DNA from 3 places in the Aminobacter aminovorans genome. Region 2 is predicted to be linked to each of the others. Evidence: riboswitches for the same ligand, from Rfam matches in the RefSeq annotation. Region 2 holds a riboswitch; each other region holds the start of a gene.
The links. Region 2 has a riboswitch for cobalamin ahead of DY201_RS26300 ((2Fe-2S) ferredoxin domain-containing protein). Riboswitches for the same ligand answer to the same signal wherever they lie in the genome.
Positions count from the first base shown of each region.

Region 1 (3,269 bases), on a different contig from region 2:
CGGCAAGAGCGCCAGCGCGATGCCTTTTGCGCGCGCCATCGCGGCAAGCTGGTCGCAGCCGTAGCGCCACCAGTCGTGGCCGCCGAGAATGCGGACAAGGATGACCTTGGCGTGGCTGGCGACGCTGTCGATCCAGAGATCGACCGACATCGGATGGCGGAGGTCGCGCAGGCTTGCGAGCCGCATCGATGGCAGGTTTTCCGCGTCCGCCTTCCAGGCGCCGGCGAGGCCGGCCAGATCGCTGTCGGTGAAGGACAGCGCCACCACATCCGCAGGCTTCTGCCTGAGGTCGACAGGCTCGATCAGGTCATCGAGCGAGGCGGAGGTGGTGGTGAGGATGTGCATCCCGGCTGTCCGGTTCAGCCGACCAGGATACGCTCTATGGCCGGGCGGTCGAGGCCCTTGAGGCCGATCACGACCAGGCGCGAGCGGCGGTCGTCCTCTGCGGTCCAGGCGCGGTCATAATAGTGGTTGACGCGCGGTCCGACGGCCTGGACGAGCAGGCGCATCGGCTTGCCGCCGACGTCGACGAAGCCCTTTACACGCAACACATTCTCTTCTTCGGCGGCGGTGGCGACGCGTTTCGCCAGTTCGTCGGGGTTGGCGATCGACGGGATCTCGATGACGAAGGTATCGAAGTCGTCATGCTCGTGGTCGAACGCCCCGTCGTGATGGGTCTTGCGGTTTTCGATGTCGTCCTCGACGGCGAGGCCGAGGCCGAGCAGCACCGACGGATCGACCTTGCCATGCGCCGACGGCACGATCTTGACGGCGCGTGCCAGGTGCTCGCGCACGATGGCGGTGGCGCGGGCGTGACCGGCTTCGTCGAGCAGGTCGCTCTTGGACAGGATGATGAGGTCGGCGCAGGCGACCTGATCCTCGAACACTTCCTCGACCGGGTCGTCGTGGTCGAGCGAATCGTCCGCACTGCGCTGGGCGGCGAGCGCTTCCATATCGGAGGCAACTTTACCTGCGGCCAGCGCGGGGCCATCGACCACGGCGATGACGCCGTCGACCGTCACGCGGCTCTTGACCGTTGGCCACTGGAAGGCCTGGACCAGCGGCTTGGGCAGCGCCAGGCCCGAGGTCTCGATCAGGATGTGGTCAACTCTCGGAGTAAGCGACAGAATCTGGTCGAGGGCAGGGACAAAGTCGTCGGCGACGGTGCAGCAGATGCAGCCATTGGCCAGTTCGACGATGTTTTCCTCCGGGCAGGCATCGACGCCGCAGCCCTTGAGAATCTCGCCGTCGATGCCGACATCGCCGAACTCGTTGACGATGATGGCGAGGCGCTTGCCCTTGGAGTTCTCGAGGATGTTGCGCAGCAGCGTGGTCTTGCCGGCGCCGAGAAAGCCGGTGACGACGGTGCAGGGAACGCGTTCGACGGAGGCGGTCATGGGTCTTCCTTGATGAGAGCAAGTGGTGGTATGCGCGCGACGAGGCCGCGCTTGAGGCTATCTGGACGGCCGCGCCAGGGGATCAGGCCGTCGGTCGAGGTGGCGAAGAGTCTTGCGCCGGCGACGAGATCGTCGCCCGACATGGTGTTGAGATCGCCGAAGACGTAGCTCCACGCGCCGTCGCGTATCAGGGCGGCGCTGAGGCGGCGCTTGCAGTTGCCCAGGCACTCGACGCTGCGCACGGCGATCTCGCCATTGGCGGCGAGGCGGGCGTGCTCGGCAAGCTGGGCGCCGGCGCGCGGATGGGCGTCCGAGCCGGTTTCGTCGCGGCAGGATGAGCAGACGAGGATGGTGACGTCGCATGAGCGCGCGTCGGCTGCATCGCAGGATGCGTCGGCTGATGCGACCGGAAGGTTGTCGTCGAAGTCCAAATCCAGGCTCCTTGCCCGGGGCACCCGCCAGGCGATCGGATCAATGTCAACGACGGCAGGTCTCCTGGCTTGCGGATCGTCACCTTCGCTCGCCTTCCCGGGAAAATCCCAGTGGTCTTCGAGCTTGGCTCTTCGCTCACAGTTGCGGGGACAGCCGCGGATTTGACGCCACCGGCGCGCACCGCATTCCCTCTTAGCCTTCGCCGTTGCGGGCAAAGGACCGTCTGTGGGCGATTTAGGCTTTGGTGAGGGGTGGAGTCAACGTGATGGAGCGACAGCCGCCGTCGCAGCGGTCTTTTTTGGCGGCACATGGGACGTCGATTGACAAGCGCAGCCGGCGTTCTCAAATACGCGCATGTATCGAAATCGCGCGCAGCTTGAGGAAGGGTATCTCGCCCAGGCGAAGATAGAGTTCCTGTTTTTTTGGGGTCATCAGCCGTCAAGGGACGGGAAGATCACCTCGTCGTGCCTCAGCCAATGGTGGCCAGCTCCCTTCGCGGTCGATGCTGTCTCCTATCCAACCGTCGAGCATTGGATGATGGCCGAGAAGGCTCGCTTGTTTGGAGATCATGAAATCGCGTCCAGAATCCTGGAGACCGAGAGCCCGAAGCAGGCAAAGCAGTGGGGCAGAGAGGTGCGCGGCTTTGATGCAGCCCGATGGGATGATGAGAAGTTTGGCGTCGTCGCAGAAGGCAACGGTCACAAATTCGGACAGAACCCGGCCTTGCGAGAATTTCTGCTCAATACAGGAAGTGCCGTTCTGGTCGAGGCAAGCCCCGTCGACAATGTCTGGGGAATAGGTCTTGCCGCAGACGACAACCGCGCCAGCAATCCACTTCAGTGGCGTGGCGACAATCTCCTCGGCTTCGCGCTGATGCAGGTGCGTGAGGAGCTACGCGGTTGAGTTCTTGTCACTCGCAAAGCGTCGCGTAGCCATATCCATCAGGCCGGATCCAAGATCGCCCGCGGGCGTCACCTCGATGCGTTCGAGGCCGAGCCAGTCGCACATCTGCTGGAGTTCTTCGTAAAGTTCGGCTGCGGTTTCCGGTGGCGCACAGGGCTCTGCATAGGCGGCGTGGACGCGCAGGATACCCGCCGGACGGTCGGCCTTCAGGTCGATGCGGGCGACGATGCGCTCGCCCAGAAGGAAGGGCAGGACGTAGTAGCCGTATTGGCGCTTCTCGGCCGGGGTGTAGATTTCGATGCGGTAGCGGAAGCCGAACAATTGCTCGGCACGGGTGCGCTCGAAGACGAGCGGATCGAAGGGCGCAAGCAGGGCGCGTGCCTGGATCTTGCGCGGAATGCGCGCATCGGCGTGGAGATAGGCCTGCCGGTCCCAGCCCTCGACGCGGACGGGAATCAGTTCGCCGGTTTCGACCAGCTCTTCGAGCCGGCCTTTCACGTCGGCTGGCGACAGGCGGAAATAGTCGCGCAGGCAGAT
Region 1 is NZ_UFSM01000001.1:2,612,150-2,615,418, forward strand. It holds gene cobN (cobaltochelatase subunit CobN) at 1-345, opposite strand, end outside; gene cobW (cobalamin biosynthesis protein CobW) at 360-1,397, opposite strand; gene DY201_RS12755 (DUF1636 family protein) at 1,394-1,828, opposite strand; cobalamin riboswitch at 1,866-2,068, opposite strand; gene DY201_RS12760 (riboflavin biosynthesis intermediates N-glycosidase) at 2,184-2,732, shown strand; gene DY201_RS12765 (winged helix-turn-helix domain-containing protein) at 2,721-3,269, opposite strand, start outside.
Region 1: it holds a riboswitch for cobalamin, as region 2 does, so the genes downstream of both, DY201_RS12755 (DUF1636 family protein) here and DY201_RS26300 ((2Fe-2S) ferredoxin domain-containing protein) in region 2, are expected to answer to the same signal.

Region 2 (3,269 bases):
ACGCTGCCGGAGGAGCAGGCCGCGTTGCTCAAGCTGTCCTTTTTCGAAGACCAGTCGCACAGGGCAATCGCGACGCGCCTCAATGTACCGCTGGGAACAGTCAAATCGCGCATGCGCCTCGCCTTCGACAAACTGCGGGCCGCGCTCGCCCGCTCTGGAGAAGTGTCTTGACCATCCGTCACCATGTCAGCGACGATCTGCTCTTGAGCTATGCTGCCGGCAGTCTGGCCGAAGGCTGGAGTATCGCGGTCGCCACGCACCTTGCCCTTTGCCCGTCCTGCCGGCGCCGCTTGACTGTTGCCGAAGGCATCGGCGGTGAACTGCTGGATAGCCTGCCGCACGATGCTTCCGTCGACGATGCATGGGCGAGCGTGCGCAGGCGTCTGGAGCAGCCCTCCAAGGCCCCTCCATTCGCCAGCCGCGAAACCTCGGCTTCCGGCCAGGGCGATGGCTTGCCGGAGCCGCTGCGCTCCTACCTCGGCAGTGACATCGACGCGCTCAAATGGCGGCCACTCGGACGAGGTGCCTATCAGATCCCTATCAGGACCGGAGAGCGCGAGACCAGGGTACGGCTGCTGCGCATTCCTGCAGGCAAGCCTGTGCCTGAGCATAGCCATGGCGGCCGCGAGCTGACACTGGTGCTCAGCGGCAGCTTCGTTGACGGCGAGAACATCTTTTCCCGCGGTGATATCGAAGATGCCGATGAAAGCCTGATGCATCAGCCCGTCGCCACTGCGGACAGCGATTGCATCTGTCTTGCCGTCACCGACGCGCCACTGAAGTTCCGCAGCTGGATTGTCCGGGCGATCCAGCCACTCCTGGGTATTTGATCGGGCGCCTGCGCCCCAAGCAGCAGAAGTGCACCGATGATCGCAAGCTACGCCATCGCTTATGCCGCTACCGCCGTCGGCTTTTTCTGCATCGACTTCATCTGGCTGTCGACCATTTCCACCAGCTTTTACCGCAACCGGATCGGCAGCCTGCTTCTCGAGCAACCCAATTTCGGCGTCGCCGGTCTCTTCTACCTTGTCTATGTCGCCGGTGTGGTCCACTTCGCAGTGATGCCGGCGGTGAACGGCGCAAGCTGGGTGACCGCACTGGTCAATGGCGCGCTGCTCGGGCTTGTCGCCTATGGCACTTACGACATGACCAACCTGGCCACGCTCAAGAACTGGTCAGTTTCGGTCAGTGTCGTCGACATGATGTGGGGGACTGCCTTGACCGCAACCGCAGCCACCTTGGGTTACTTCTGCACAGTCTGGCTTGTAGCCAAGGCAAGTTAAAGGCTCCCCTGGCGATAGCGGGCTAAAGATGGCCGCGCGGTTTTCCCTGTGATCCCTGCCACGTCGCTGACCTGTCGGCAAATCAGGATCGCCAGAACTACTCGGCTGCAGAGCTACCTGCCTGACTGTGTGAACAGGGCAGTAATCGTCGACTGACAATACATTCTGTTTTCTTTCGGCCTTGCAGGGAAAATGCCTGACCGACGGGATTGACTTGAGGGCTGACACCGATAGGTTGCGCCGGTCAAGGTTCTGTCGCGGCGGTTTGCGCCGACGTGACAGCTAAGAGGGAATCCGGTGCGAAACCGGAGCTGTCCCGCAACTGTAAGCGGCGAGTTGTTACGCCAACGACGTCACTGGCACTTAGGTGCCGGGAAGACAGGCGAAGCAGCGATGAACCGCGAGCCAGGAGACCTGCCTGACTGCTTTTGGTTCCGTGGTCGGGGTGTGCCACAGGAGCGCGCGCTGTCGCAGCTGCCTTTGGCATGCTCGCGCGGCCACGTTTCCGTATCCCCGTCCGCATCAGGTCGGGGATTTTTCGTTGGAAGTAGATTTCTCTCTTTCGCACCAGCTCAGCCCGGACAAAGTCGCGTCCGGACAGGCCGTACTGTTGGTGGCAAAGTCTGCGTTTGCGGCGGCTCCGCATGCGGAGATGCAGCGCATAGCGACGATGGCTGCCATGCTGCCAGGAGTGGCGGCGGCGATGGCTTGCTACTCCGAACAGGGTCAACCCTCGCTGCGCGACGCACTCCTGTCGCTCCGCGGCGGCCCCTATGACGCGATCCTTGTGGTGCCGCTTGTCCTTCCGCTGGAGCCGAGCTTCCTGAACTGGATTACGCGCTCGCTGAAGCGCTGGCAGTCCGAACATCCCGGTCGATGGCCGCCGGTCCGCATATCTCGTGATATCGCCCAGAGCCTCCATTTCGAACCGCTGCTCGGTGCTCTCATCAACGGCGCGGCCGCCGAGCCTGCGGTTCCACCGGATGATCACGTGAAGCTGGAAGGATCGCTGGTGCCAGCGCAAAAGCGTCGGGTCCTGGTCTGCGAGGGCGGCGCCTGCAATGCGGCGGGTGCGCACGCGATCTGGGGCCACCTCCGCAATCTGCAGGAAAGCCGCAAGCTTCGGATGACTGGCGAAGGCACGATGACAGCGAAGGCGACCTGTCTTGGCCCCTGCAATCTCGCGCCCGTGCTCCAGGTCTATCCGGAAGGCACCTACTATGGCGGCGTCACGGAGACGGCGGTCGACCGCATCGTTGAAGAGCATCTGCTGGGCGGCAGCGTCGTCCATGATTTCGCCTATGAGCCGACAGGCCGCAAGCAGCGGCTGCGTCCGGTGATCAACAGTTCCTCATCCAAAGGAGAGTAAGATGAACGTCCTTTCGCGGAGCGCATTGGCCGCGCTGGCCATCGCATGGTCCACCTTCACCCTGCCTGCTTTCGCCCAGGAGGCCGCGCCTGCCGAGGAGCAGGTCTTGCGCCTCGTCACCGCAAACATGCCGCGCTCGCTCGACCCCATCAACATCGATGCCCAGCGGATCATCAACAATGGTTTCGCGGAGCCGCTTGTTCACGCGACGCTCGACGGCGCGGATCTGATCCCGGCGCTTGCGAAAAGCTGGGAACTGGTGGAACCAACCTTGTGGCGGATCGAATTGCAGCCGAACGCCAAGTTCTGGAGCGGCGCGCCCGTCGATGCTGCTTCCGTGCAGGCATCCTTTGAGCGACATCAGGCCAAGAACACCCGCGCGGCTTCGATCTTGCGTGGCGCGACGTTCAAGGCGGTGGGCCCGACCACGCTTGAAATCCGCACCGAAAAGCCCGACCCGGCATTCCTGTTCAAGACAGTTACGATCGCCGTACACAATGCCGCGCGTGCCGAAGAACTTGGTGACCGATATGCGCTGGAAGCCGACCTCTCAGGTTACTTCAAGCCGACCGAGTTTGTCCCCGGCGAACTCGTCGTAGCCGAGCCGTTCGAAGGCT
Region 2 is NZ_UFSM01000002.1:366,802-370,070, reverse strand. It holds gene DY201_RS26315 (sigma-70 family RNA polymerase sigma factor) at 1-171, shown strand, start outside; gene DY201_RS26310 (ChrR family anti-sigma-E factor) at 168-830, shown strand; gene DY201_RS26305 (DUF2177 family protein) at 867-1,283, shown strand; cobalamin riboswitch at 1,514-1,718, shown strand; gene DY201_RS26300 ((2Fe-2S) ferredoxin domain-containing protein) at 1,954-2,652, shown strand; gene DY201_RS26295 (ABC transporter substrate-binding protein) at 2,654-3,269, shown strand, end outside.

Region 3 (3,269 bases), on a different contig from region 2:
ATGACCCCGCCCTCGTGCTCGACCGAATAGGGCCCGGGCTCGTAGGCCGGCGATTTGATGCCGAAGGCATTTTCCTCGACGATGCGGCGGTCCTGATCGTTGGTCTCGGTCCAGACATGGGTCAGTTCGGCGAGGTCGTAGTCGACGCCCTCGACGGCATCCTTGTGAACCAGCCACTTGGTGGTGACTGCCGTTTCGGTGGCGCTGATCGGCAGCACGCGGAAGGTGACGGCGTGGTCGCCGAGCACATGGTTCCAGGTGGTCGGATAGTGATAGAGCAGAAGCGTGCCGATCCTGTCGGCCGAGACGCTGTCGGAGAGATTTCGTTGCACGGCGCGCTTGCCTGATATGGTGTAGCTCACCGCATCTCGCAGCAACGGGGCGCGCGTCGCCCGGTATTGGCCGGCGGCGTCGATACGGAACTTGCTCGGCAGCCCCACCGCCTCGCACTTGGCCCAGTGCGCCAGCATTTCGGGATCGCTCTCGGCGCCGTTGACGCCGGTGACAGTTGGCGCCTCGGGGAAAGTCTTGCACAGCTCGGGATGGTTTGCGGCGCAATGATAGCACTCGCGGTTGTTTTCCCAGACCAGCTTCCAGTTGCCCTTCTCGATGATGGTGCTTTCAAACGCGACCTTGGCCTCGCGCAACCGGTGCGGCAGAAGATAGGGCTCGACCAAAGACCGCATCGGCGCAAAGTCGGCCGGCTCGTCGGCAAGGCAGATGAAGATGTAGCCGCCGACGGTTTCGCAAGCGACCGGCTTCAGGCCAAACTGGCTCTTGTCGAAGCCTTCCGCCATCTGGCGCGCGAACAGCAGCCGGCCGTCGAGCTCATAGGTCCACTGGTGGTAGGGACAGACAAGCTTGGCCGCCGTGCCCTTTTCCGTCGCGCAGACACGGCTGCCGCGATGGCGGCAGGAATTGTGGAAGGCACGAAGCTCGCCCTTCTGGTCGCGGACAAGCACGACGGGATAGTCGCCGATCTGGACGGTGAAGAAGCTGCCCGGCTTGGCCAGTTCGCAGTCATGCCCGACAAACAGCCAGTCGCGATACCAGATCAGCTCCATGTCGACCCGGTAGAAATCCTGGTCGGTGTAGAAGGGCTGTTCCAGGCTGAACCCGTCGCGGCGTCCGCGCAGCAGCCTCAGCATTTCGTTCTTCGTGTCCATGTCCTGTCCTCATGCCAAGGACTGAACTGGTGGTGATGTCGGGAAGAACGACTGCCCGGCGGACGTAGGGTCCGCGCAGCAACGATCCGCCTCTTGACCGCCCACCGCGATCAGTCGAGTTGTTTCAGGTTCAAGGCTGGTTTCCGGGCTCCGGAGCTGTCCCTTCGGACTGTCTCGACACCTTCCCAGGCCTTCAGGCCCAGTGGTCTCCCGTCGAAACAACAAACTCCGCCACCGTTGCGGGGGCAGCGCCGGCATCTAACCGGCTTCCCAATTCTCTGCTTCGTCTCACGCGAAGCAGCACCTTGAACATGTCTGATCAGACCACGGAAAGCTGGCCGGACACGAGCACGAAAACGACACCGGCTCAGCGCAAAGGCGACAGAGCCCCTGTGATATCATTGTGTTGCTATTCGGCCGCCTGGGCGTATGAGGCCGGTATGTAGTTGAGGATCGGCCCGAGCCAGCGTTCGACTTCGGCGATGGTCATGTCCTTGCGCCGGGCATAGTCCTCGACCTGGTCGCGCTCGATCTTGGCGACGCCGAAATAGTAGCTCTCGGGATGCGCCAGATAGATGCCCGAGACCGAGGAGCCCGGCCACATCGCCATGCTCTCGGTCAGGCTGACACTGGCGTTTTTCTCAGCGTCGAGCAGGCGGAACAGCGTCACCTTTTCGGTATGGTCGGGCTGGGCCGGATAGCCCGGCGCCGGGCGGATGCCACGATAGGGCTCGCCGATCAGCTCATCCGGCGCCAGGCTTTCATCGGGTGCGTAACCCCAGAACTCCTTGCGCACCTTCTCGTGCATGCGCTCGGCAAAAGCCTCGGCGAAGCGGTCGGCCAGCGCCTTGACCATGATCGAGGAATAATCGTCGTTGGCACGTTCGAAGCGTTCGGCGATCGCCACTTCCTCGATGCCGGCGGTCACCACAAAGCCGCCGAGATAGTCCGGCTTGCCGCTGTCGAGCGGAGCGATGAAATCGGCCAGTGCGACATTGGCCTTGCCGTCGCGCTTGGTCAGTTGCTGGCGCAGGGTGAAGAAGGTGCCAAGTTCCTTTTTACGCGCCTCGTCGGTGAACAGCCTGACGTCGTCGCCGACTGAATGAGCCGGCCAGAAGCCAATGACGGCCTTGGGCGCGAACCACTTCTCGTCGATGATCTTCTTCAGCATCGCCTGCGCGTCCTCGAACAGCTGGCGGGCCGCGGCACCTTGCTTCTCGTCATCGAGGATCTTGGGGTAACGGCCCTTGAGCTCCCAGGTCTGGAAGAACGGCGTCCAGTCGATATAGCGGGCAAGCTCGGCCAGATCCCAGCCTTCGAAAACCCTGGTGCCGAGGAAGGACGGCTTCGGCGGCGTGTAGGACACCCAGTCGACCTTGTGCGCATTGGCACGCGCCTTGGCCAGCGGCAGGCGTTGCTTGTCGGCCTCCGAGCGGTGATGGGCGTCGGCGACCTTCTGGTATTCAGCCTGAATGGTTTCGACGTAGCCGCCCTTGGCCTCCGACGACAACAGATTGGACACCACGCCGACCGCACGGCTGGCGTCGGTGACGTAGACGGTCTGGCCGCTCGAATAGCGCGGATGGATCTTCACCGCCGTATGGACGCGGCTGGTGGTGGCACCACCGATGAGCAACGGAATGTCGAAACCTTCGCGCTCCATTTCGGCAGCGACATGCGCCATCTCGTCGAGCGACGGCGTGATCAGGCCGGAAAGGCCGATGATGTCGACCTTTTCGTCCCTGGCGACCTGCAGGATCTTGGTTGCCGGCACCATGACGCCGAGGTCGATGATCTCGTAATTGTTGCAGGCGAGCACGACACCGACGATGTTCTTGCCGATATCGTGGACGTCGCCTTTGACCGTCGCCATCAGGATCTTGCCGGCGGTCTGGCGTTCGCCATTGTCGATGCCATTGGCGGCGTTGGCGAGCTTCTCCGCCTCCATGTGCGGCAGGAGACCTGCAACGGCCTGCTTCATGACGCGGGCCGACTTGACCACCTGCGGCAGGAACATCTTGCCAGCGCCGAACAGGTCGCCAACGACGTTCATGCCGGCCATCAGCGGGCCCTCGATGACATGCAGCGGGCGCTCCGCCCTCA
Region 3 is NZ_UFSM01000001.1:166,067-169,335, forward strand. It holds gene DY201_RS00855 (aromatic ring-hydroxylating oxygenase subunit alpha) at 1-1,166, opposite strand, end outside; cobalamin riboswitch at 1,284-1,489, opposite strand; gene metH (methionine synthase) at 1,576-3,269, opposite strand, start outside.
Region 3: it holds a riboswitch for cobalamin, as region 2 does, so the genes downstream of both, DY201_RS00855 (aromatic ring-hydroxylating oxygenase subunit alpha) here and DY201_RS26300 ((2Fe-2S) ferredoxin domain-containing protein) in region 2, are expected to answer to the same signal.